3 regions of the Roseburia sp. AM51-8 genome follow, and region 2 is predicted to be linked to each of the others. Evidence: a T-box and tRNA genes for the amino acid it is inferred to sense, from the RefSeq annotation. Region 2 holds a T-box; the other regions hold tRNA genes.
What was found. The T-box of region 2 lies ahead of thrS (threonine--tRNA ligase). A T-box ahead of a tRNA ligase gene usually reads a tRNA of that ligase, here a tRNA-Thr.

Region 1 (7,913 bases), on a different contig from region 2:
ATGTCAGCCGTGGCGGACTGAAACTGGAAAAGGCAATGGCACAGTTTGGCATTACCCTAGATGACAAGGTCTGCATGGATATCGGGGCATCGACCGGAGGCTTTACCGATTGTATGTTACAAAACGGAGCAAAGAAGGTCTATGCCGTGGATGTAGGATATGGACAGTTTGCCTGGAAACTGCGGCAGGATCCGCGGGTGGTCTGCATGGAAAAGACCAACATCCGCTATGTGACACCGGAGGACATCGGGGACGCTTTGAATTTTGCGTCCGTGGATGTATCTTTTATTTCCCTGACCAAGGTCTTGGGACCGGCAAAGGAACTTTTAAAAGACGGCGGACAGATGGTATGTCTCATCAAACCGCAGTTTGAAGCAGGTAAGGACAAGGTCGGAAAAAAAGGCGTGGTAAGGGATCCGGCAGTACATAAAGAGGTGATCGAGCGCGTGATCTTATTTGCAAAGTCCATCGGATTTGGCATCCTGCATCTGGATTATTCGCCGATCAAGGGACCGGAAGGAAATATCGAGTATCTGGTACATATCGTAAAGGATGCCGAGGCGGAGAGCCAAGAAGTGATTGATGTGGGGGCAGTTGTAGCGGCAGCCCATGGAGAACTGGATAAATAGGCATGAAACATTTTTTTGTTGTAGCAAGAGAAGATAAAAAAGAAATCTTAGAATTTGTGCAGAAACTGACGGATTATATCGAAAAAAAGGGCGGAACCTGCTCCTATGGGATCAATCCGGATGATGCATTAGAAGCAGAACTGGATTTGCCGGAGGACACACAGGGAATCTTAGTTGCCGGCGGTGACGGTACGGTGATCCGGGCTGCACAGAATATTTTTGGAAAAAATATCCCAATGATCGGGATCAACCGCGGGCATCTGGGCTATCTGTGTGATCTGGATGATGCATCGGTCTATGATGCCATCGATGCCATGATGGCAGGCGATTACAGTATTGAAGAACGGATGATGTTGTCCGGGCATATGGTAGATGCCCAGGGCAATGCGGGCAAAGAGATCCAGGCACTCAATGATATTGTGCTTTGTTCGAGTGCAGGCCTGCAGGTCATGCATGTTGTCGTTTATGTCAATGGGCAGTATCTTTATGCCTATAATTGTGATGGGGTAATCTTTGCGACACCGACCGGATCAACGGCATACAATCTTTCCGCCAATGGTCCGATCGTCAATCCTATGACCAATCTCATCCTTCTGACACCGATCAATCCGCATACCCTAAATGCCAGAAGCATTGTTCTGGATCCCTATGATGAATTGGTGATCGAGATCGAGTCGCGCAGGGAAGATGGGACAGAGGAAGCCGAGATCAGTTTTGACGGCAATCACAAGAGATTATTGCATCCGGGAGAAAAACTCGTTGTACATCGGGCAAAGGAGACCACAAAGATGATTCATTTGCGGGATGTGAGTTTTTTGGATCGCATCCGTACCAAGTTACAGGCGGATGACGATTGATGGAGTATAGATAGAGTTGTTTGATACAGTATAAGAGGTAAGGACATGAAAGCAGAACGTCAGGCAAAGATCTTGGATCTGATCGTAAAAAAGGAGATTGGCACGCAGGAAGAATTGACCATGGAATTGGAACGTGCCGGATTTGTGGCAACACAAGCCACGGTTTCCCGAGATATTCGAGAGATGAAACTGACAAAGGTAGCCATGAGCGATGGAAAACTACGCTATGTGGCATATCGTAAGACCGAAGAGAAGATGGCGGAAAAATATATCCGCATTTTCCGGGATGGATATGTGTCTATGGACAACGCACAGAACATTCTTGTCATCAAGACCGTTTCCGGGATGGCGATGGCAGTGGCAGCAGCACTCGATCATATGGAATTGCCGGAGATCGTGGGAAGTATCGCCGGGGATGATACGATCATGTGCGCGGTCCGCAGTATAGACGATACCATTGTGATCATGAGTAGATTAAGGAACTAGTTGAGAATAAAAATGCTTAAGAAGAGTGAAAGGAGCAAGTATGCTTGAAAATTTACACGTCAAAAACCTTGCACTCATCGAGGAGGAGGACATCACCTTCTTGGACGGACTGCATATCCTGTCCGGAGAGACCGGTGCCGGAAAGTCCATTATTTTAGGGGCGCTTGGTCTGGCACTTGGTGGAAAGGTGTCAAAAGACATGTTGCGGGATCCCGGAAAGGAAGCCTTGGTCGAGGCTGTCTTTCGCATCACCAGGGACTCGCAGAGAAAGCAGTTGGCAGAATTGGATATCGAGCCTTATGATGATGAGGTCATCCTCAGCCGTAAGATCACGGAGAGCCGCAGTGTTGCAAAGATCAATGGCGAGATGGTACCGGCGATCAAGATGAAACAGGTGGGGGATATCTTTTTGGATATCCATGGGCAGAATGACCATCAATCCCTGCTCCACAAAAAAAAGCATCTGGAAATGTTGGATGAGTATGCCAAAAATGAAGTAGGACCGCTCAAAGAGCGTATGCAGACAGCCTACAAGACCTATGCCGCAAAGCAGCAGGAATGGAAGGAAGCCAACCAGTTGGATGGCGACAGGGAGCGCGAGATCTCATTTTTAGAGTATGAGATCAAAGAGATCACAGAGGCAAATTTGGAGATCGGAGAAGATGCGCGCTTTGAAAATCAGTATCGCAGATTATCCAACAGCAAACGGATCATGGAGGCACTTTCCGAGGCATACCAGCAGACCAGCGGCAGTGATGGGGCATCGGAACAGGTAGGAAGGGCTGTGCAGCGTCTGCATCAGATCCTGTCTTATGATGAAGCCTTAGAGCCTATGTTTGAAAGTTTAAATGACATCGACAGCCTGCTTTCTGATTTCAACCGTGATCTGTCACAGTATATGGCTGAGACAGAGTTTGACGAGGAAATGTTTGCCCAGATCGACGGCAGACTCAATGAGATCAACCGCCTCAAGGACAAATATGGCGCGACCATTGAGGATATTCTGGCGGCAAAGCAGGAAAAGGAAGACCGCTTGGAAAAACTCATGCACCACGAGGCCTATCTTGCCAAGTTGACGCAGGCTTTAAATGACGCCAAAAAAGAAGCAGAGGATGCGGCATTTGCCCTGTCCGGTATGCGCAAACGCTATGCTAAGGAACTCTCCGGCAAGGTAGAAGAAGCCCTGATGGATTTGAATTTTCTGGATGTGCATTTTTCCATGGAATTTTTGCAGACAGATCATATCGGCGCAGACGGTTATGACGATGCACAGTTTATGATCCGTACCAATCCGGGAGAGCCGATCCGTCCGCTCAAGGATATAGCATCCGGTGGTGAGATGTCGCGTATCATGTTAGCAATTAAGACGGTACTGGCAGAGCATGATGATATTGATACTTTGATCTTTGATGAGATCGATGCCGGAATCAGTGGTCGTACAGCGCAGGCAGTATCGGAGAAACTCCATCTGGTCGCAAAGGAACATCAGGTCATTTGCATCACGCATCTGCCACAGATCGCAGCCATGGCAGATCATCATTATCTGATCCAGAAGGATGTGGTAGGCAATGAGACCATATCTTCGATCGAGGCACTTTCTTATCATGACAGCATCAAGGAACTGGCGCGTATGCTTGGCGGAACGACCATCACGCAGACGGTCTTAGACAATGCCAAGGAGATGAAAGATCTGGCACAAGGCAAGAAAGATGTTTAAAATAAGGCAAAACTAACATACTAAAGGAAGGACAAATGTCCTTCCTTTTCTTTTTCATGGAGGTTTTGCTTATGTTTGCATGGTATCAGAAAAATCGCAAAAAAACAGCCGTAGCCTACGGCATTGTATATGTCATAGCCTGCTATTTTATGCTTTTATCCTATATTCCCAAAGAGGTTGTTTTGCAAAAAGCCAGTGATAAGATCTCACTGGCGGCACCTATTCGTGTGCAGGAAGCCCATACAGAAGAGACCGTGCAGACGGAGCGTGGAAGCGATGCCAAGGGCATACAAAAGACCTATACCTGTAAACTGTTTGGTCTAATCCCGATCGCGACCATGAGCGGGACCGTTGTCGGAGATCAGTCCGTGGATGCGGTGGGAAGACCGGTCGGTATTTATCTGCAGACTCAGGGCATCTATGTTGCCGGTTTAAAAGAGATCCAGACTGTATCCGGAGAAAAAGTATCTCCCTGTGCTTATATTTTGCAGGAGGGAGACTACATTACGGGGCGGGATGGAAAAGAACTTTCAGACAAGGAGGACTTGCAGGAGGCGGTAGAAGCGTCAAAAGGGCAGGCCATGGTCCTGTCCGTCGTAAGACATGGGGAAGAAATGGAAGTCAAAGTCCGGCCGCAGGAAACGGAGGATGGCTCATATAAGTTAGGCATTTGGGTCAAAGATGATGTGGCAGGGGTAGGAACCCTGACCTATGTCAAGGAGGATGGCTCTTTTGGGGCGCTGGGACATGGTATCAGCGCGACATCGGGAAGTCAGGCGCTTAGTATGAAAGAGGGCTATCTGTATGAGACCAGCATTACCGGGATCACGCCTAGCAGCATCGGTTCGCCGGGGGAGATCTCAGGTCTGATCCATTATGGCAGTGCGGCGCGGCTGGGAGAGATCACGCGCAATTCCAATGTGGGCATTTATGGCAAGATGAATGGGACGGCAAAGACGGCATATGCGGGAAACTCCTATGCGGTTGCTTATAAACAGGAGATCAAGCGGGAGGGGGCGACCATCCTGTTTGGCGAAGGCGATGCGGTGGAGGCTTATCAGATCATGATCGACCAGATCGATTATGAACCAAAGGAAAAGAATAAATCTTTTGTCTTTCATGTGACGGATGAAAAACTCATCGACCAGATGGGCGGGATCGTTCAGGGCATGAGTGGATCGCCCATCATCAGGAAGGCAGGATCATTGGCGCAGTAACGCACGTTTTTATCAATGATCCTACAAAAGGATACGGCATTTTCATTGAGGAAATGCTATAGGATTTGTAAATATCATTTTTCGCGACTACTTTCGACAGCATACATACAAAATATGCTGAATAATGAGGAACGTAGATTTTGAAGAAAGTAGGAGGATGGTATGGACAAACTCAATGTGGCAATCGCAGACGATAATGATCTGATGCGTCAGTTGCTAGACACCATCGTACAGTCGGATGAAGAACTTTCAGTAGTTGGAACAGCAAAAGATGGGGAAGAAGCGTATCAGATGATCAAGGAGAAAGAGCCGGATGTGGTACTGCTTGATATCGTGATGCCAAAGATGGACGGACTGGGGGTTCTGGATAAAGTACAGCGGGATACGAGTATTAAAAAGACACCGAACTTTATCATGGTAAGTGCCGTCAACCAGCCACAGGTCACAGAGGATGCCTTTGCTCTTGGGGCAGATTATTTTATCATGAAGCCTTTTGATAAAGATACGATCATTCAGCGGATCAAAAAGACAAGAAGAACCCGTGCCTTTGTAGAGCCCGGTTTTTATCAGAAAAAGACGAAGGAGCATACCGAGGCTGCCTTAGAGGCAGATGTGACAAATATCATTCATGAGATCGGGGTACCGGCACATATCAAAGGTTACCAGTACTTAAGGGATGCGATCGTCATGTCCGTACAGGATATTGAGATGCTCAATTCCATTACGAAAGTCTTGTATCCGACGATCGCAAAGAAATATGATACGACCACGAGTCGTGTGGAACGTGCCATCCGGCATGCGATTGAAGTGGCATGGAGCAGGGGCAGGATGGATACTATTGATGCACTGTTTGGATACACTATCAATCATGGCAAGGGCAAGCCGACCAATTCGGAATTTATCGCCCTGATCACAGATAAGATCCGCTTGGACTACAAATTACGCTAGGCAGGAGGGACGTTCCTTTTGCCATGAGGGGCGTTCCTTTTGGACTTGGGGCTGGCACAGACCAGCAGGCGGACAGGGCACAGGATGCAGGGGGCAAAAACTTTGGAGCAGGTTAGGCGAGTCTCTTCGAGAAATCTTTTTCTTTTAATAAAGTGTCTCTTGCACAGCTTCGACTGCCGTCAGGATGTGTCCGCCTCTGGCAGATATTCAGGGCATCTCTAATGCGTTTGCATTCATATCTGACAGAGGCGAACATCATCCAAGACGGTTGTCGAACTTTGCAAAGACAGTTTTAATCAGAGAAAGAAAAAGTTTCTCGTCAGAGACTCCCTGTTCTGCGACAGTTTTTGCCCCCTGCATCCTGTGCCCTGTCCGCCTGCTAGTCTGTGCCAGCCCCAAGTCCAAAGGAACGCATCTTCGATTTGCAAAAAGATAAAAAAATCGTTGCCAAAACAGAAAACTTTCGATATAATAATTTCGTTGCTCCGATAGCTCAGTTGGTAGAGCACTTCACTCGTAATGAAGGGGTCGTCAGTTCGAGTCTGATTCGGAGCTTTTTCCATTTGCGCATGTCTGAATCGGAGGGTTTATGACATACGAAATATTTAAAAAGGAATTGATTTCCTTACTTGAGGAGCGGATTGACGCGGATCAGGAGATTGATGTGCGCCCTGTTCTCAAGAACAACGATCTATGGTTAGACGGACTGAGCATCCTTCAGTCATCTGTCAACATTTCCCCAACCATTTATTTACATACGTGTTATGAGATTTTTCAAGAGGGATCGTCCCTGACAGAAATCGCAGACCGCATACTTTCCAGTTTTTCTGAGTATCGCCTGAAAGAGGATGTGGATCTATCTTTTTTCACGGATTTTTCCAAAGTGCGGGAAAATATTATCTACAAACTGGTCAATATGGAAAAGAACAAAGAACTTTTGGCAGAAGTGCCGTTTGTTCCCTATTTGGATCTAGCAGTGGTATTTTGCTATTATATTTTGGCGGATGAGACCTTCCCTGAGCAAATGACAAGGAGTAATGCGTCTATCCTGATCCGAAATGATATGTTAGATATCTGGCACATCACGCCGAAAGAACTCTTATCTTATGCCCGCCGCAACACGCCAAAATTGCTTGCACCAAAGATGCATTCCTTTTCGGGACTGGTGGATTCTATGCTGGAAGCAGCAGGGCAGAGTCTGCCGGAAATTGAAGACATGGAAGATCTGGCAGATTTTCAGATGTATGTGCTGACCAATGCCAACCAGTATTTTGGGGCGGCAGTCATGTTGTATCCGCAGATCATGCAAAAATGTGCGAAAGTGACAGAAAGCGATTTTGTTATCTTGCCGAGCAGTGTGCATGAGTTGATCTTGCTGCCTTATCAAAATCGCTTTGATCTGGAGGAAATGTCTGCCCTGGTACGTCAGGTCAATGCTACCTGTGTGATGCCGGAAGAAGTCCTTTCCGACCATGTGTATTATTATGACCATGTCAACAATCGCATCAGTTATTCCTGATGAGAAAAGGTGGTAGTTGTTTCTTCTTTTAAAACTTGCTATAATGGGCTAAGTGAAAAGAACAGGAGAGGACACTTAAAATGACAAAAGCAATCAAAGTATTTAAAAATAAACCAATCATACCACTTGGAATTTTTCTGGCGGTGACCGTAGTATTGATCGTCGTGAGTTTTGCGGTATTAAATATTCCCATTGTGGCAATCTGTTCGATCGCCATTTTGGAAGTGCTGCTCAGCGCACTTTTAAACCGGATCCCGCTTTGGGTACATGGGCTCCTTGTGATCGCACAGATCGCGGCAGGATTTAGCTTTGGCAGAGCCGTTTTTATGGTACTCATGGCAATCGTATATGTACTGGCAGTGGCATTTTTATATCTTTGGACATCTGAGGAAGCATAGTACATGAAGCAGAATTATCAACGTCTTTTGGATCAAACGATTCTTCAGTTGCAGGAGCAGGGCAGGGTGCCGAGACTTCTTTTGCACGCCTGCTGTGCGCCCTGCAGTTCTTATGTCTTGGAGTATCTGTCCGTTTATTTTT
Region 2 (7,913 bases):
ACTACGCCACCGACATTGAGTACCAGCATGAATTTATCATACTTTTCATTGAGGGCTAAGATATCTCTCTTTTCCGTAGCGGATAATTTGATCTCTCCCTCTTCTACCGGACGGTCATTTCCCTCACCGGAAATACGGGACAATACATAGATTGCCACGTCGCCCTGCCCCTCCAAAGGGATCTGGTAATTTGGTTCCGGCATGGATTTTCCCATGGCATAGACCATGACATTCTGATGGTTCGCCTTGGCTTCTGCCTTCATACGCTTGATAAAATCCGTCTTTGCCTCTGCGCGCTTGGCATCATATGCGTCCAGCCACGCCTTGGTCGTGATCTCAAAGCCTGCCTGCTCTAAGCCCTCTTCGATATTCACAGAATAGTGTGAATTGACTTCGCCGGATCCGGTTCCACCCTTAACTGTCAGGCGCACACCACTACCAAAGGCTGCGATCTTGCCTGCCGCCTCCAGTGGAAATTTACCATCTTTTTTCAAGAGTACGGTACACTCGGCAAGTGAGCCTTTGACCGCCTCTGTATGTTTCTTTTCATATTCCATCAATTCCATAAAAAAGTCCTCCCTGTTTGTCTGAGCACATACTGACTTGTGCAATTTATACTCATTATAAACCAGAAGGACTCTCCTCACTATTAAATTTTTGATTTTTTTATCAAATATTTAGGCAATTATGCAAGTGCCTTACGATATTTTTCTACCATTTCGGTATATTCTGCATCGCTTAAAGTCTTGACCTGTGGATTCATGGCAAAAACGCCGCCCCACTCATATTCATTTTCATACTTTGGAACCAGATGAAAATGTAAATGGTGTCCGGTATCTCCGTAAGCGCCATAGTTGACCTTATTCGGATGGAAGATCTCATGCATGGCATTTGCCACCTTTGCAATATCCTCCATGTAAGCCGCTCTTTCTTCCGGGCTCAGTTCGATCAACTCGCTCACATGCTTCTTGTGTGCCACGATCACTCTGCCCGGATGGCTCTGCTCCTTAAATAAATATACCTTGGAAGTCGGCAGTTCGCAGATCTTGATACCAAAAGCATCAACCAGTTCTCCCTCTACGCAGTATGCACAATTTTGATCTATCATGTCCTGATTCTCCTCTCGTTTTCCTTTGTGACTGTCTTTATTATACGCAGACCCAGGGCAAATAGCAATGCATGACTTTAGGCTTTGATTCTCTTAGACTGTCCCTTTTGCCGGAGCAGTCCAATGACAAAGAGGACGATTGCCAGCCCAAGGGTGATCGCAAGGATCCAGCCTCTGAGATCCAGCGGTGTCTCTCCCGCCTTTGTCATCACAGAAACCGATACCCAGCCGAGAGCATTTCCAATGGTTCCCCAGATACCAACCAACAATGATAAAACTGCTGTCTTCATCCAACCATTCCCCGGTAAATAACGATAATCGCAAAAGATTGCCCAGCCAAGAGCAACAAAAAATGTACCCGGAAGGAAAAGATCCTGCGTATAAATTGGATTATCGATAGCAAACATAACCATCATCAGATAAAACCAAATCGTATCCCATGCCACCGTCAGAAGTGCTTTCTGGTTCACCAGCGTTTCCGGCAAGTCTAACTGTTTTACCACAAATGGCGCAAAAACCAAAGAAAGACCAAACATCGTTGAGCAGGCAATCTCGCCAAACGTAATCCAGTTGCCATGGTCAAAAAACATTTCCACAATAAAAATCAAAAGAATCAATGCAGCTGTCGATGCCACAATGGTCTTTGCCAGCTTCTTTCCTCGCGATAACAGTGGAACTACTGTAAAACCTGCCACTAATAGCATAGATGCCATAATTGCCGCATCCGTCTTTAAATCAGAATAGCCCGGAAGTGTCATGAGAAGCGCAATGACAATTGGTAACAATAAGAGTCCTGCAATAACTACTGCTGTCTTATATGCCAACGTACGCTCCCTTTTTGCATGGTGTTCCAGCACTTCTTTTGTCTCATCAGCAAGTGCCATATCCATTTCCGTCTCATCCATTTCCTGCAACAGTGTTTTACACGTACGGCATTCCTGCAAATGATTTTCCACCATTTTGCGACTTGCACCACTACACACACCATCATGATAGAGTGGCAAAATATCCTGCACTACCTCACACGGTAATTTCTGTTCTATATTACTCATTCTCTTCTAACCTCTCTTTTATTTTTATTCTTGCACGGTGATACGTCACACGCGCCCAACTATCTGTTTTTCGAAATATCGAAGCAATTTCCGCAAATGACAATTCTCCAAAAACACGAAGTTCAAACACTTCTTTATATGGTTCTTCCATATCATGCAAAATCCGATGAATAGACAACGAAGTTTCACGTACGACAAAATCCTCCGTCACATCCGAAGCACACACTGCCTCCCTCTCTGGTTCCACAGCATCTGCAATTCTGCCATTTTTACGGAAGTAATCATAACACTGATTTTTCGCAATCGCGCACAACCAGGTGTATGGGCTGGATGACCCTTCGTATTCACTTTTTGTAGTCATTGCTTTCACAAAGGTATTTTGCGTGATTTCTTCTGCTGCAGCAGGATTTTTTACGATATTCATCACGTACGAATATACCTTCATAAAATACGTTCGATATAGCTTCTCGGTATCCAGTCTTTCTCACCTTCCTTTCCTTTTTTCGTAGGTTAGACAATGTTTTCCCTATTTTGTTACAAAAAAATTTAAAAATTTAGGAAATTTTTCCACTTTTTCAAAATCCATTGAATTTCCGCCATTATTATACTATAATGAAGCAGATTTAGAAATGAATAGTACCCATAAAAGCAATGATGAAGAGAGTAATGCAATCAGGTTCTCACAGAGAGAGGAACATTTGCTGGAAGTTCCTTAGAAACGGATTACATGAAGACCACTTCGAAGCTGTACGTAGAAGGATGATTCCGAAGCGTTACCGGATAGCCCCGTTACAGGCTGCAAGAGTAAAAATTAAGGTGGAACCGTGTGCAAGCACCCTTAGATGATGTATCAGTCTATGGGTGCTTTTTTCATACTAAAAATGAAAAGGAGAATGAAAATGGTAAATTTCAAAGAAGACGAGCGTCTGAATACGCTGAACCACTCATGTGCCCATGTGATGGCACAGGCAATCAAGCATCTTTACCCACAGGCTAAATTCTGGGTTGGACCAGTTGTCGCAGAAGGTTTCTATTATGATATCGACCTGGGCGATGACGTTATCCGTGATGAAGACATCGAAGCAATCACAAAGGAAATGAAGAAAGTCATCAAATCCGGCAAAAAGATCATCCGCCGCGAAGTTTCCAAGGAAGAAGCCTTGGAAATGTTTAAGGATGACCCTTACAAGTTAGACCTGATCGAGGATCTTGAGGATGGCAATATCACGGTTTACGATCAGGGCGATTTTACTGATCTCTGCCGTGGACCTCACGTAGACAATGTAAAACTTTGCAAATATTTCAAATTAATCCGCCACTCCGGTGCATATTGGAAGGGCGACAGCAAAAACAAAATGCTGCAGCGTATCTACGGTGTTTGTTTCCCAACACCAGAAGAGTTAGATGCACATTTACAGTTATTGGAAGAGGCAAAAGAAAGAGATCACAGAAAGATCGGAAAAGATATGAATCTCTTTATGGTAGATGACCTGGTTGGTCGTGGTCTTCCAATGTTCCTGCCAAAGGGATACACCATCTGGCAGGAATTAGAAAACTATATCAAGCATAAAGAGAGAAAACTCGGTTATCTCCATGTTATGACTCCATGTGTCGGCACGGTCAATCTTTACAAGACATCCGGTCACTGGGATCATTACAAGGAAAACATGTTCCCACCAATGGAAATGGAAGGGGAATCCTTTGTACTTCGCCCTATGAACTGCCCACATCATATGATGATTTACGCAAACAGAAGACATTCTTACAAAGACCTGCCAATCCGTATCGGTGAGATTGCACACGACTTCCGTTATGAGTCCAGCGGAACCTTAAAGGGTATCGAGCGTGGCAGACATTTCTGTCAGAATGATGCCCACCTCTTCGTGACACCGGAACAGATCAAGGAAGAATTTACCAGCGTTGTAAATCTGATCTTTGATACCTATAAGGATTTTGGAATTACCAATTATCGTTGTGTACTTTCCCTTCGTGATCCGGCGAATAAAGAAAAGTATCATGATGATGATGAAATGTGGAATACAGCAGAAGATGCACTGCGTGATGTATTAAACAGTATCGGCATCGAATACACCGAGGAGATCGGCGAGGCTGCTTTCTATGGTCCGAAACTTGACGTAAACGTACAGCCGGCGATCGGTAATGAGATCACACTCTCTACCTGTCAGTTGGACTTCTGTCTGCCAGCCAAGTTCAACCTCTATTATATTGACAGCAACGGCGAAAAGCAGACACCGGTCGTATTGCACCGTGCCATCCTTGGATCTTTGGATCGCTTTATGGCTTATATCCTGGAAGAGACCAAGGGAAATCTTCCTACCTGGCTTGCTCCTGTTCAGGTTCGCGTTATGCCGGTCAAGACAGATGACGACGGTCTGAATGCTTATGCGCAGGAAATCGTAGATGCCCTGGAAGATGCAAATGTCCGCGTAGAACTTGACGACCGTGCCGAAAAACTCGGCTACCGCATGCGTGAAGGTCAGGTACAAAAAGTACCTTATCTGCTGGTTGTCGGATTTAATGAAAAGGATGACCGTACCGTTTCCTTCCGTCTTCATGGTGAAAAAGAAACGACAGTCCTTCCATTAGACGAATTCGTTGAAAAAATCAAGCTGAAATTGCTGAGAAATCAAAAGAACATATTCATGTAAACTAGAACAAACACAAAAGGTGATACCCTGATGCACTATAATGATCAGGGTATCCTTTTTTAATTGTCATCCGTAAAAGGAGCTTTTTATGAAAAACAAGCGCCAAATAGCAGAAATTGTTATGATTCTGTCCTTTATTTTTGATTCGTACCACCTAAGTGTTCTTTGCAAATATGGCGGTACCAGACGTCATCTATTATGGATGTTTTTCGGTTTGCTCGTCTTCAGTGGCGCACTCATTCTGCGACAAACAACAGAACCTGCGACTATGAAAAACAAAACTGCATTTATTGTTAAATTAACTTCTGTCATTGCAGCATGTGTTCTCTTTTCCAGCAGTATCATTTATTCTGCAATCCCTTATCATGGTGCTCTGTCGTGGAAAATTCAAGATTTGATACACACACGTGAAGTTGCTTTGACGCATACGAACATTTTTGACACGGGTATCGAAGGCATTCTGGATGACTTGAATGCCGCATTAAACCTTCCGGAAAAACTCTATATTGCAGAACAATTTACTGTAGATTTTGACGGTACTGGAAAAATAAGTGCAATCGAGGTTTCTTATATGGAAAAGATGAGAACAATCAGACGCGCACCTATTTAATCAGTTACAATGCCAAAAAAAGCAAAAAAATTTATGTTAATATGGATGGGTATGCATCGGCAGATTTTGATACAGACTCCTTACTGTCTCCTATGATTGATGTGCTTGCACTGGCCAACTGGAAAGAACAGGTGGCAGAGTGGGAACAAACTTATGATGGCTCCACCTACCAATTACTATATTTAGGAAATCGTTCTTTTGAAATAAAAGATGGTCTCGTTGCGGTTTCCGGAGATCGTTCCGAAATCCAAAAGCTAAATGCTGGTGGGTCTGTAAAAGGATATGAAGTATCCTTACACATGCCAGAGCTTGATACGGTTACACCAGTACGTTATATGGCTAACCCTAAATACACTTCTTTGCAGGAACAAAAAGAACAGGAGCAAACGGATGCTTCTACTAAAAACTCCTCAGAAATTGGCAAATGTTATACCGACGAAGATGGTATACAATATTTTTATCTCACAGAACAAATGGGTTGGAAATTTAAGATTTTAGATGCTGCTGCAGGAAGCCGTTTTTATGGCTTGCAGAAAACAACAGACGGCGGAAACACATGGGAGATGATCACCGAAGATCCCTTTGTCGGAAATATCGGTGTCAGCGAAGGTCTCGTATTCTATGATGAGAATAATGGCATCATTGGTCTGACATGTGCGGGGCAAGATTGGTCCAACCTTTATCGAACAACAGATGGAGGGAAAACTTTTACAAAAATAGAATTTCCAGGTGCTACAACCGGCGAATTCTACTTTGATATGCCAAGAAAAGATAAAGATCAGTTGGTCGTTTTAGCAAGACCGGAAGCTGGTGATACCACGGGTGTAAAATATATTTCTACTGATGGTGGCGCAACATGGGAAAACGCCGGAGACTTTTGATCTCCGGCGCTTTTCTTATGCTTTATATTGCTTTCTTTTCCTTCTTTTTCAGATGGTTGAGCCATGCCTGCGGAAGTCCCATCGCAAGGATGATACCGATAACAATCGCCCCTGCCGTCTCAACTGTCTCAGTTCCTTTGATCGAAAACATTTCCATATTACCGCTGATTAGATAAAAGGCTGCATAGTAAATCCCGGCTCCCGGCACCAGCGGGAATATCCCTGACAACAGATAGACCGTTGCCGGATGCTTGCGAAGTACCGCGAAAAAGCGTGAAAGCAAGGTCAAGGCCAGTGTTGCCACAATCGTTGCCAACATCAGATGCCAGCCCTGCTGTGAATGCAGATATTCATAGACAAACCAGCCCACACCACCTGTCAACCCACATAAACCCCATTCTGATTTAGGTGCTTGAAACAGAACAGCAAAGGCTAACGTCGCAATCATAGCAATGATAAAATGCAAAAAAATCGTCCCAATCATGACATAGCACCTCCCAAACTCTGAAAAATATAGATTGTCAGGCCAACGCCAACCGAAATAAAGAGTGCAGTCAAAAGCGCGTCCAAGAGATGGATCACACCTGACAGATAATCACTATTATAGAAATCACGGATGGAGGTCGTAAAGGCAATGCCCGGTACAAGTGGCATGATACAGCCGATCACTATCTTGTCCTGCGAAACCGGAAGTCCCATACACATAGGAAGCAGGCTCAGGGCTGTTACAAACATACTACAGATTAGCAGATTGGCAAAGCGCCCAACATGGTGTTTTTCAAACCATAACATCAAAAGTTGTAATAAAAGACCAATGCCAAATGCAATGGATCCATCCAAAAAATTCGCTCCGAACAAAATGGCAAAACCACCGGATCCGATACCGGTACATAGGACACGAATCCAGAGTGGATCCTTCTTGTGATGTATAATGGCATCCATACGATCCCAAGCCTCAGATATCGTACATTTCTTATCACAAATGTCTCTGGCTAACTGGTTGAGTTTTGATATCTTGAGCAGATTTACACTGCCTAGGGGCACATGCCGAATCATGCTACAGGCATCTTCCTTTCCCTCATTGGCACTGGCAAAAATACCATTAGATAGCACATATACATCATAATCCTCTAACTGATAAGCCGCCATGATCTTCATAACGGTATCTTCTACGCGGTAGATCTCACCACCATTTTGAAGCATGGCGTCACCGATTTCCACTGCCAGCGTTAATATGTCTCTGGTCTCATTCATGCTGTAAGTTCCTCACTTTGGTTATTTGTATCACTTGCGCACCAGCCCGCTTTCATCAAACAAATGATATTTTCTATTTTTATTTGCCCCTTCAGCCACAACATAGCACTCGTTTTTGACGAACCATTTTGTTGTAAATATTCTCTTATTGCATCCTGTTTTTCCAGTGTTTTTCTGGTCTTGTTTTTTTCGCTTGTTTTTTATCGCTTGTTTTTTTCACTTGTTTCTTTGCAAACGTAAGCGTCAAACACGTCCTATCTGGATTATATTTTTCCTCAACAACAGGCATCGCTCAGCCTTCATTTTTCCAAATCTGATAAATATCCGGAATACCACTGC
Region 3 (7,913 bases), on a different contig from region 2:
GATGCATCAAAGATGGCTGCGATCTCTTTAGGTCCGCGGTGTGTATGGTGTTCATGGGCAGTATTTTTTTCCTGCAGATGTCCATACAGATATGCCATGTCGTGATCGTGGGTATCCAGATCTTTTGGCAGAATTACATCAAAATCGCAGGTATCCAAGCCCGACTTTTTGACCCGGCTGATCCTGATCTCATATGCTTCCGTGATTGGAAGCGTCGCAAGTGTCTCTTGCAGTTGTGCCTCCGATGCACCCAGATCTAGCAGTGCCGCCACTGCCATATCCCCGCTGATACCACTTGCGCACTCAAAATATAACTGCTTTCCCATTCTATGTCTCCTTTTTTCTGTCCTATTTTGCCAAATGATTGATCTGGTTAGCAATATAGCCTGCCCCATATCCATTATCAATATTGACGACCGCGATCCCGTTGGCACAGGAGGTCATCATAGTAAGCAGCGCCGACAGCCCTTCCATACAGGCACCATAACCGACCGAGGTCGGCACGGCAATGACCGGCTTGTCTACAAGTCCACCCAAAACGCTGGCAAGCGCCCCTTCCATGCCCGCTACCGCGATCACACAATTTGCTGACTGTATGAGATCCAACTGGGAAAATAATCTGTGGATGCCGCTGACTCCGACATCATAGATACGCTCGACATGGGAACCGAAATATTCTGCCGTCTGCGCCGCTTCCTCCGCTACCGGGATATCTGCCGTCCCCGCTGTGCATACCGCTATGCTGCCAATGTGCGTTTTGTCCTCTTTTTCAATCTTTATGATGTGAGACTTGTCATCATAGGAAACCTGAGGAAACTTTTCCCGGATCAGGGCATACTGGTGCTCATTTGCCCGCGTACCAAAGACTTCGCCATCTGCTTCATACAAGTGTGAAAAAATGGAAAGCAGATGATCGTCTGCCTTCCCCTGGCAAAAGATCACTTCCGCACAGCCCGACCGTACTTTCCGGTGCATATCCAACTTCGCATAGCCCAGTTCCTCGTAAGGCTGCCTGCGCAGCAGGTGATCTGCCTGATCCAAAGTGATCTGTTCCTTCTGTAGTTGTTCAAGAATTTCTCTGGTATCCATCTTCGGTCCCACCTTGTCGTCTATTTTACATCCTATGCTCTGCCAAAGTTACCGCACCTATTGTGCCTCATGCCTTAAACTCTGTCAATGCCATATGCGAAATGTAGGCATCCGCAAAGTCCGGCATATCCGCAAGCATAAGAACCTGCATTTTCTCCGTGATTTCCTTTAATTTATCCTTTTCTAAAATCTGCTCCTGTCCGGTCTTTTTCAGATAGGAAACTGCCCCCTGTAAAGAAGTATTCCCTCCGGCTTTTGCCACCGGCAAAAAACTTTTTTCCACCAGACCGGTCTCTACCGCTGCGCGCACATTTAAAAAGGTACCCATGCCGCCTGCCAGATATACCTTTTTTACCTGCCAAGCCTCCATACCAGCCTCTTTTAACAGGGTCTTCTGCCCACGCGATCGCCGCTTTTGCCATCTGAAACTGCCGGATGTCTTCCTGTGTCAAAGAGATCTTTTCCTGACTGCCCGGCGTATTTAGGGCAAATCCATCCTCCGGGATATCCGCCGCAAAGGTGCCGTTTTCGTCCACGATCCCCCCTTTTTCATGCCGCTGACCGCCTCCAAAATCCCACTGCCACAGATACCGATCGCCGGGAGGCCGCCGATCGTCCTGGTATGCGAGTTGCGTCCGGCGATCATAACGCTGCTGATCGCCCCCGGAATACTGGCACAGCCGCAGGAAATATTCCCGCCCTCAAATGCCGGTCCAGCCGCAGCCGCCGTGGCAAAATACTCCTCTCCCGTCCAAAGGACCATCTCTCCGTTGGTTCCGAAATCCAAAAGCATCCATGGCTCGTCAGCATCCATATGCTCCCGGATCCCATAGATACCGGATATGATGTCTCCTCCGACAAAAGCGGATGCCCCCGGCAGGATCGTTACCGCGATCCCCTTTTGCACAAAATCTTCCTGTTTGATGCTGACCGGTTGAAAAGGAGACACGCCCAAGGTCTGACAGGAATAGCCCCGCAGCAGATGGCACATGGTCGTATTGCCGGCAATGACGATATGCCGGATATCAGACACTTGTATCCGGTTTTTGCAAAGGTCTTTGATCCCCTGCGTCAGACCCGATTCTGCGTACCGGCGCAGGTCATCCCCATGTCCCTCATTTGCACTCTGAATACGGGACAAGACATCCGCTCCGTAGATCCGCTGGGAATTCATGCGGCTTAGACATGACTCGACCTGTCCTGTAGCAAGATCGACCAGGGAAAAGCCGATCGTAGTCGTTCCCAGGTCAATAGCAATGCCATAGGCAGCCTTTGTTGGCACCCCCTGATCTGTTTTTTCATCCTGTGGATAAAGACCAGCGACCTGTATGCCGGCTTCTTTTTGACAGACCAGATCCTCTGCCACTTCTATCTCTATATCATCTGCCACCTGCATCTGACAGGCAAGACGCCAGCCCTGCTCTAATGCCTCTTTTGAAAAAAATGCCCGGTCGGCCCCTGTAACAGGCACATGCCCGGAAATGACGCGCACCGCACATTTTCCGCATCTGCCGATTCCGCCACAGACATAATCCAGACTCAGTCCCTGCTCCTGCAAGGCATCTCTGATTGTTTTGTTTTTTCCTACGCCTGCACTGATCCCGATCCGCATATCTTTCCTCCAAGACTTTCTTTTTGTATCTTATCATTCTATGCCAGCCTGCGCAATTCCCCCAAACAAAAAGGTCAAAACATTATTGCAAAAAGTCTCTTGACACGCTCATGGCTTTATAGTATATTATACAGGTCGGTAAACGACAAGCTGGCGTGGCACAGGTGGTAGCGCACCTCATTGGTAGTGAGGAGGTCACGAGTTCAACTCTCGTCGCTAGCTTTAAAAAAAGACATCAGTTGATCTGATGTCTTTTTTCTATATGCTATTTCTTTAGGCTTCTAATTTATCTAAGATCAGTTGATTGGTCAGACTGAGCATCTGCCGGTAAATATTCTGCCTTTCATCTACGGACAGCCCTTCCGTATCTGTAGCACTTGCCTGTGCACTGCTGGTCTGTGACGGAATGTCGACTCCATTCTGATAATAACCAAGCACTTTTGAAACATAATTCTGTGTCTCGGCAAAAGGTGGAATACCGCCATATTTTGCTACATTCCCACTGCCGGCATTGTATGCGGCAAGCGCAAGTGATACGTCCCCGTCATAGCGGGAAAGCAACTGACTGATATATTTTGCACCGCCCATGATGTTTTGATATGGATCATAGGCATTCGATACGCCAAGCCCCTGCGCAGTGGCAGGCATGAGCTGCATAATGCCCATAGCGCCACTGGAACTCGTGGCATCTGCTGTAAAATTGGATTCCTGCTTGGCTATGGCAGTCAAAAGATTGACATCCACGCCATAGGTATCGGCTGCTTCTTCAAAAATGCTCATCAGATCTGTCGGTACCGTAAGACTTGTCCCGGCAAAAGTCGCGTTTGTCTCTGTCTGACTATCATTTAAGGCTTGGGTTGCACTGGTCAGGGAATCGGAAAATTCCTCAAGGCTGGTAACCGGAGTCATATTTTCTACATAGGTGGTCGTGCCATCCCCGTTTATGATAGATATCTTCATTGGTAACTCCTTTGGGTCTGTAATGTATATCAAACAGGATGTATCTCTCGATACATCCTGTCTTCGTCCTGTAATATGAGTCTACGCTTGCAGATCTTCCAAGCGCTCCACGATCAGATCTAAAGTCTCGCTCGGAATCGTGCCATCTGCGTAAGCATCCTCAATACATGATTCACTGGCTAAAAGTGCTGAAACATTCAGCCAAGTTCCTTGTTGAAATACATCATCAAAAATGCCAAACACCCTGCGGTCCTGTAACATTTGTGAAAAAGGTAATTTCTTGAAATCCATACGTCTAGTCTCTACTTATACTCTTGATAAGTATTCCCCTGTTCTGGTGTCGATCTTGATCACATCGTTCTGCTCAACGAACAAAGGTACATAAACAGTTGCTCCTGTCTCAACGGTAGCAGGCTTTGTAGCACCTGTTGCTGTGTCTCCCTTGAATCCCGGTTCTGTCTCTGTGATCTCAAGTTCTACGAAAAGTGGTGGTTCTACTGCAAATACGCTTCCCTTGTGAGAGCATACCTTAACCATTTCATTTTCCTTAACGAACTTTAATGCATCACCGATATCATCTGTGCTGAGCGCGATCTGCTCATAATTCTCTACGTCCATGAAGTAGTAGAGATCTCCATCATTGTAAAGATACTGCATATCCTTACGATCGATGTGTGCCTGTGGACACTTCTCTGTCGGACGGAATGTCTTTTCTACAACACCACCGTTTTTGATATTCTTTAACTTTGTACGAACAAATGCCGCACCCTTACCAGGCTTAACATGTTGAAATTCGATGATCTGGTAAACGTTGCCTTCCAATTCGATGGTAACGCCATTTCTAAAATCGCCAGCTGAAATCATTCTTTCTTCCTCCTTAATACTCTATGGACCCGAGCCCACTTATGCTCTATATTTTAATATATCTTGCCACATATTTCAAGTATTAGTACGATCAGACGTTGATAAAGCGGTTTGTCTGGGTCGAAAGTTCGGAAATAATGTTATTACTTTCGTCGATCTCCTTCATGATGGTATCCATCTCGCCTACCAACTGTGATGTATTTTCTGCCGCGTTGGTCACGCCCTCTGCGCCCTGTTCTACCGCGGTGGATACATCATTTACGTTTTCTACGACCTCATCCATGGTCTGGCGCAAATGATCGACGGACTCCGTAAAGGATGTCATCACTTCATTGATATAATCAGCATCTGCGCGATATTTATGACCGGACTCTACGAATCCGTCATAATCTTTCAAGATATTTTCATTAATATAGGTAACAATATTTTCAGAGTTCTTTGCCAGATCTCCTACCGCTGCAACAACCTTAGCATTGATCTGCTGGATGTTGCCCGCCGTTTCTCTGCTGCTGTCTGCCAAGACACGGATCTCATCTGCGACAACCGCAAAGCCCTTGCCTGCCTCTCCGGCTCTTGCCGCCTCGATGGAAGCATTGAGTGCCAAAAGATTGGTCTGGGAAGAAATGTTTAAGATCTCATCCGTCAGCGCATTGACTTCTTCTACGCTCCTGCTATTCTCGATCGCCTGCTGCAAGGTCCCAAGGATCTCCTGGATCATGGCAGAAGTCGTATCCTTGTTGGAAACTGCCGTATCTTCCAACTGTGTCGCACGATCCTGCATCTCGGTCGCATAGGTCAGTATATGTTCGCTCTGTTCGGAAATTCGATCCATGCCCGTTCCTGCCTTTTCCACACGCTCATTGACGTTTGCCAATGTTGCAGAAACTTCCTCCATGGTTGCAGAAAGTTCTTCCATGACGGCAGAAATATCCGTCGCATTGCCATTGACGGATGTCACGCTGTCAGTCACTGCCGCAAAGGTAGAATTCAAATGTACGGAAGAGTCGCGGATCTTGGCGATCACATTCTGCAATGCCTCGATAAAAGTATTGACGCCCTCGACCAGACTACCGATCTCGTCCTTCTGGTTGACTGAAATTCGCTTGGTCAGATCGGCTGCTGCATTGTTGACCTCATCCACCATATCGCCAAGTTCCTTGGAAGATTTCTTGACCGGTGTCACGATCAGTCGCACGCTGATCAATACAACAATAATAAAGATCAGTACCGTAAAGGCGATCGAACCGGCGATCACTATATTAGACAGGATCTTTGCCTGCTTCAAGGCTGCCTTCGCCTCTTTTTCATCCGCCTGTATCATCTTCTCCAGTTCCGAAATATCAGATAAAATACCCGTATTGTATCCACTCTCTGCCGCCAATACTTCTCCCGGGATCTCTGTGCCATAAACAGCATTCTGCATCTGCGCCTGCTGATAGTCATACATACCCTTTAACTTCTCATGCAGATCCAAAACCGTTTCTTTTTCCTTGCTAGAATTTGCGTATTTTTTGAATACTTCGATGTTTTTGACCATACGTCCATAGGCCTGATCGAGTGCATCTGAGTATCCACCTATGGTCTGTTCGCTCGGCTCATGAATTACATTTGAGGTATAACTCTGCATCTTTGTGTAATCCGTATCTAACGCACCTGCTGCATCCACACAGGATACAATCTGCTCCGAAATCATCATTCCCTGATTATACAGGTTTTGTACTGCCATGCGCAGCCCCGAAACGGTAACCAGTGTCACCAATGCCATTGCCGCAACCGGTGTAACGATCTTTGCCATCATTCCCGACATTTTTTTCTTGTTATTCTTTGTCGTATTTTTTGTATCCTTTGACCTCTTTTCCATCTCTCATGCCTCCATAAGTTTCCTATCTTAATGTTTTCCGTGCCAAGTTTACCATAATTGCTTTTTCTTCATATATAAAAAATAGCGAAAATTATCAAAATTTCGATAACTTTTCGTCCACATACGATATTTTTCTTTTCATAACTCTCAGATACGATATTTTTTCTCGAACTGGTCTACCGGCATCGGGCGGCAGAAATAATATCCCTGGAAATGCTGACATCCCATCTGCGCCAATGCTTCCACCTGTTCCTCTGTCTCAACACCCTCTGTGATCACATCCATATGTAACTGCCCGATCAGGCGGATCAGCGCCGATAAGATCGACCAGCTCCGGTCGACATTGACCGTTTCCTGTAAAAATTCCATGTCGATCTTGATCACATCCGCCTTGATATCCTTTAAGATATTCAAAGAAGAATAGCCACTGCCGAAATCGTCGATCTCGATCTCAAATCCATACGCCTGCAATCTTTCCAGCATATATCTGTGATTTTCCATTTCCGTCACAAAGAGCGTTTCCGTGATCTCTAGTTTTAACTTGTGTGGGTCGAGATCATATTTTTCGACCAGACGGGTAAAGACATCATAAACATCCAGATAATATTGATCCTGCACGGAAATATTAACCGAAAGATACAGATCATCCCGTCCCTGATCCCGCCAGATTGCCAACTGTCTGGCGGCTAAATCCCATACATAAAGGTCTAACTTGTGTACCAGACCTGCCGACTCTAAGACCGGTATAAATTCATCCGGTGCGATCAGTCCCTTGATCGGATGGATCCATCTGGCAAGTGCCTCTGCCCCAAGCAGACTGCCGTCTCTTCTCGTCTGTGCCTGTAGATAGATCCGGATCTGCCCCAGTTCCAATGCCTGCTCAAATTCATTGATGATCAGGTTCTTCTCCAGTTTTTTTTGCAAAAGGGCATCATCGAAATATGCCACACGCCTTGCATAATCTCCCTTGATCGTGTTGATCGCCAGATTACATTTATCCACCATGACAAAAACAGGCTCTGTCACATCCGTTATCTCATAAACGCCCATATAGATCTGCAAGTGGAAGTATTCGTTTGCAAAGGTGTCGACCAGACGATCCATGACATCTAAGAAAAGTTCTTCCGTAAAACGCTCTTTGGGCATACAAAAGGCAAACTGATCTTCGTTCAGACGGCAATAAAGATCATCTTCCTTGGCACGCTCCCGGAAAAAGTACGCATGCATCTTGAGGATCTCATCACCGCGCTGGGTTCCCAACATATCATTGATCAATTTGAAATCCTTGATATCGGAAGTGATCATGACGTAAGGCTTGCCCGCCGTGCGCAGGGTCTCTGTCACCCTTTCCTCAAAATACTGCTCGTTATAGATACCTGTCAAAAGGTCATGCGTTGCACGAAAATGTTCTTCCCTGTATTTCTCCGTCTCTTCCGTCCGGTCAATACAGGTAATAAAATAGCCCAAGAATACATCTTCCTCGTCCGTCAGACGCTGTACGGTAAACTCATAATTGAAGGTCTTATC

Region 1: it encodes a tRNA-Thr, which carries the amino acid that the T-box ahead of thrS (threonine--tRNA ligase) is inferred to sense. The anticodon was not compared.
Region 3: it encodes a tRNA-Thr, which carries the amino acid that the T-box ahead of thrS (threonine--tRNA ligase) is inferred to sense. The anticodon was not compared.

Annotation. Positions count from the first base shown of each region.
Region 1 covers NZ_QUEY01000004.1:66,542-74,454, reverse strand. Annotated here, with positions in the region: gene DW996_RS09635 (TlyA family RNA methyltransferase) at 1-629, shown strand, start outside; gene DW996_RS09630 (NAD(+)/NADH kinase) at 632-1,486, shown strand; gene argR (arginine repressor) at 1,532-1,972, shown strand; gene recN (DNA repair protein RecN) at 2,013-3,689, shown strand; partial or broken gene spoIVB (SpoIVB peptidase) at 3,725-4,968, shown strand; gene spo0A (sporulation transcription factor Spo0A) at 5,069-5,854, shown strand; tRNA gene DW996_RS09600 (tRNA-Thr) at 6,337-6,409, shown strand; gene DW996_RS09595 (DUF5688 family protein) at 6,444-7,373, shown strand; gene DW996_RS09590 (hypothetical protein) at 7,454-7,771, shown strand; gene DW996_RS09585 (epoxyqueuosine reductase QueH) at 7,775-7,913, shown strand, end outside.
Region 2 covers NZ_QUEY01000002.1:553,107-561,019, reverse strand. Annotated here, with positions in the region: gene DW996_RS13285 (glycoside hydrolase family 3 C-terminal domain-containing protein) at 1-566, opposite strand, end outside; gene DW996_RS06495 (HIT family protein) at 686-1,108, opposite strand; gene DW996_RS06490 (zf-HC2 domain-containing protein) at 1,186-2,160, opposite strand; gene DW996_RS06485 (RNA polymerase sigma factor) at 2,153-2,584, opposite strand; T-box leader at 2,803-3,003, shown strand; gene thrS (threonine--tRNA ligase) at 3,060-4,829, shown strand; gene DW996_RS06475 (hypothetical protein) at 4,918-5,439, shown strand; gene DW996_RS06470 (WD40/YVTN/BNR-like repeat-containing protein) at 5,481-6,320, shown strand; gene DW996_RS06465 (threonine/serine exporter family protein) at 6,343-6,804, opposite strand; gene DW996_RS06460 (threonine/serine ThrE exporter family protein) at 6,801-7,574, opposite strand.
Region 3 covers NZ_QUEY01000007.1:11,524-19,436, forward strand. Annotated here, with positions in the region: gene DW996_RS11835 (LarC family nickel insertion protein) at 1-326, opposite strand, end outside; gene larB (nickel pincer cofactor biosynthesis protein LarB) at 349-1,089, opposite strand; gene DW996_RS14585 (ASKHA domain-containing protein) at 1,157-1,477, opposite strand; gene DW996_RS11850 (ASKHA domain-containing protein) at 1,571-2,701, opposite strand; tRNA gene DW996_RS11855 (tRNA-Thr) at 2,851-2,923, shown strand; gene DW996_RS13500 (lytic transglycosylase domain-containing protein) at 2,975-3,661, opposite strand; gene DW996_RS11865 (hypothetical protein) at 3,743-3,952, opposite strand; gene efp (elongation factor P) at 3,968-4,525, opposite strand; gene DW996_RS11875 (methyl-accepting chemotaxis protein) at 4,617-6,386, opposite strand; gene DW996_RS11880 (GGDEF domain-containing protein) at 6,534-7,913, opposite strand, start outside.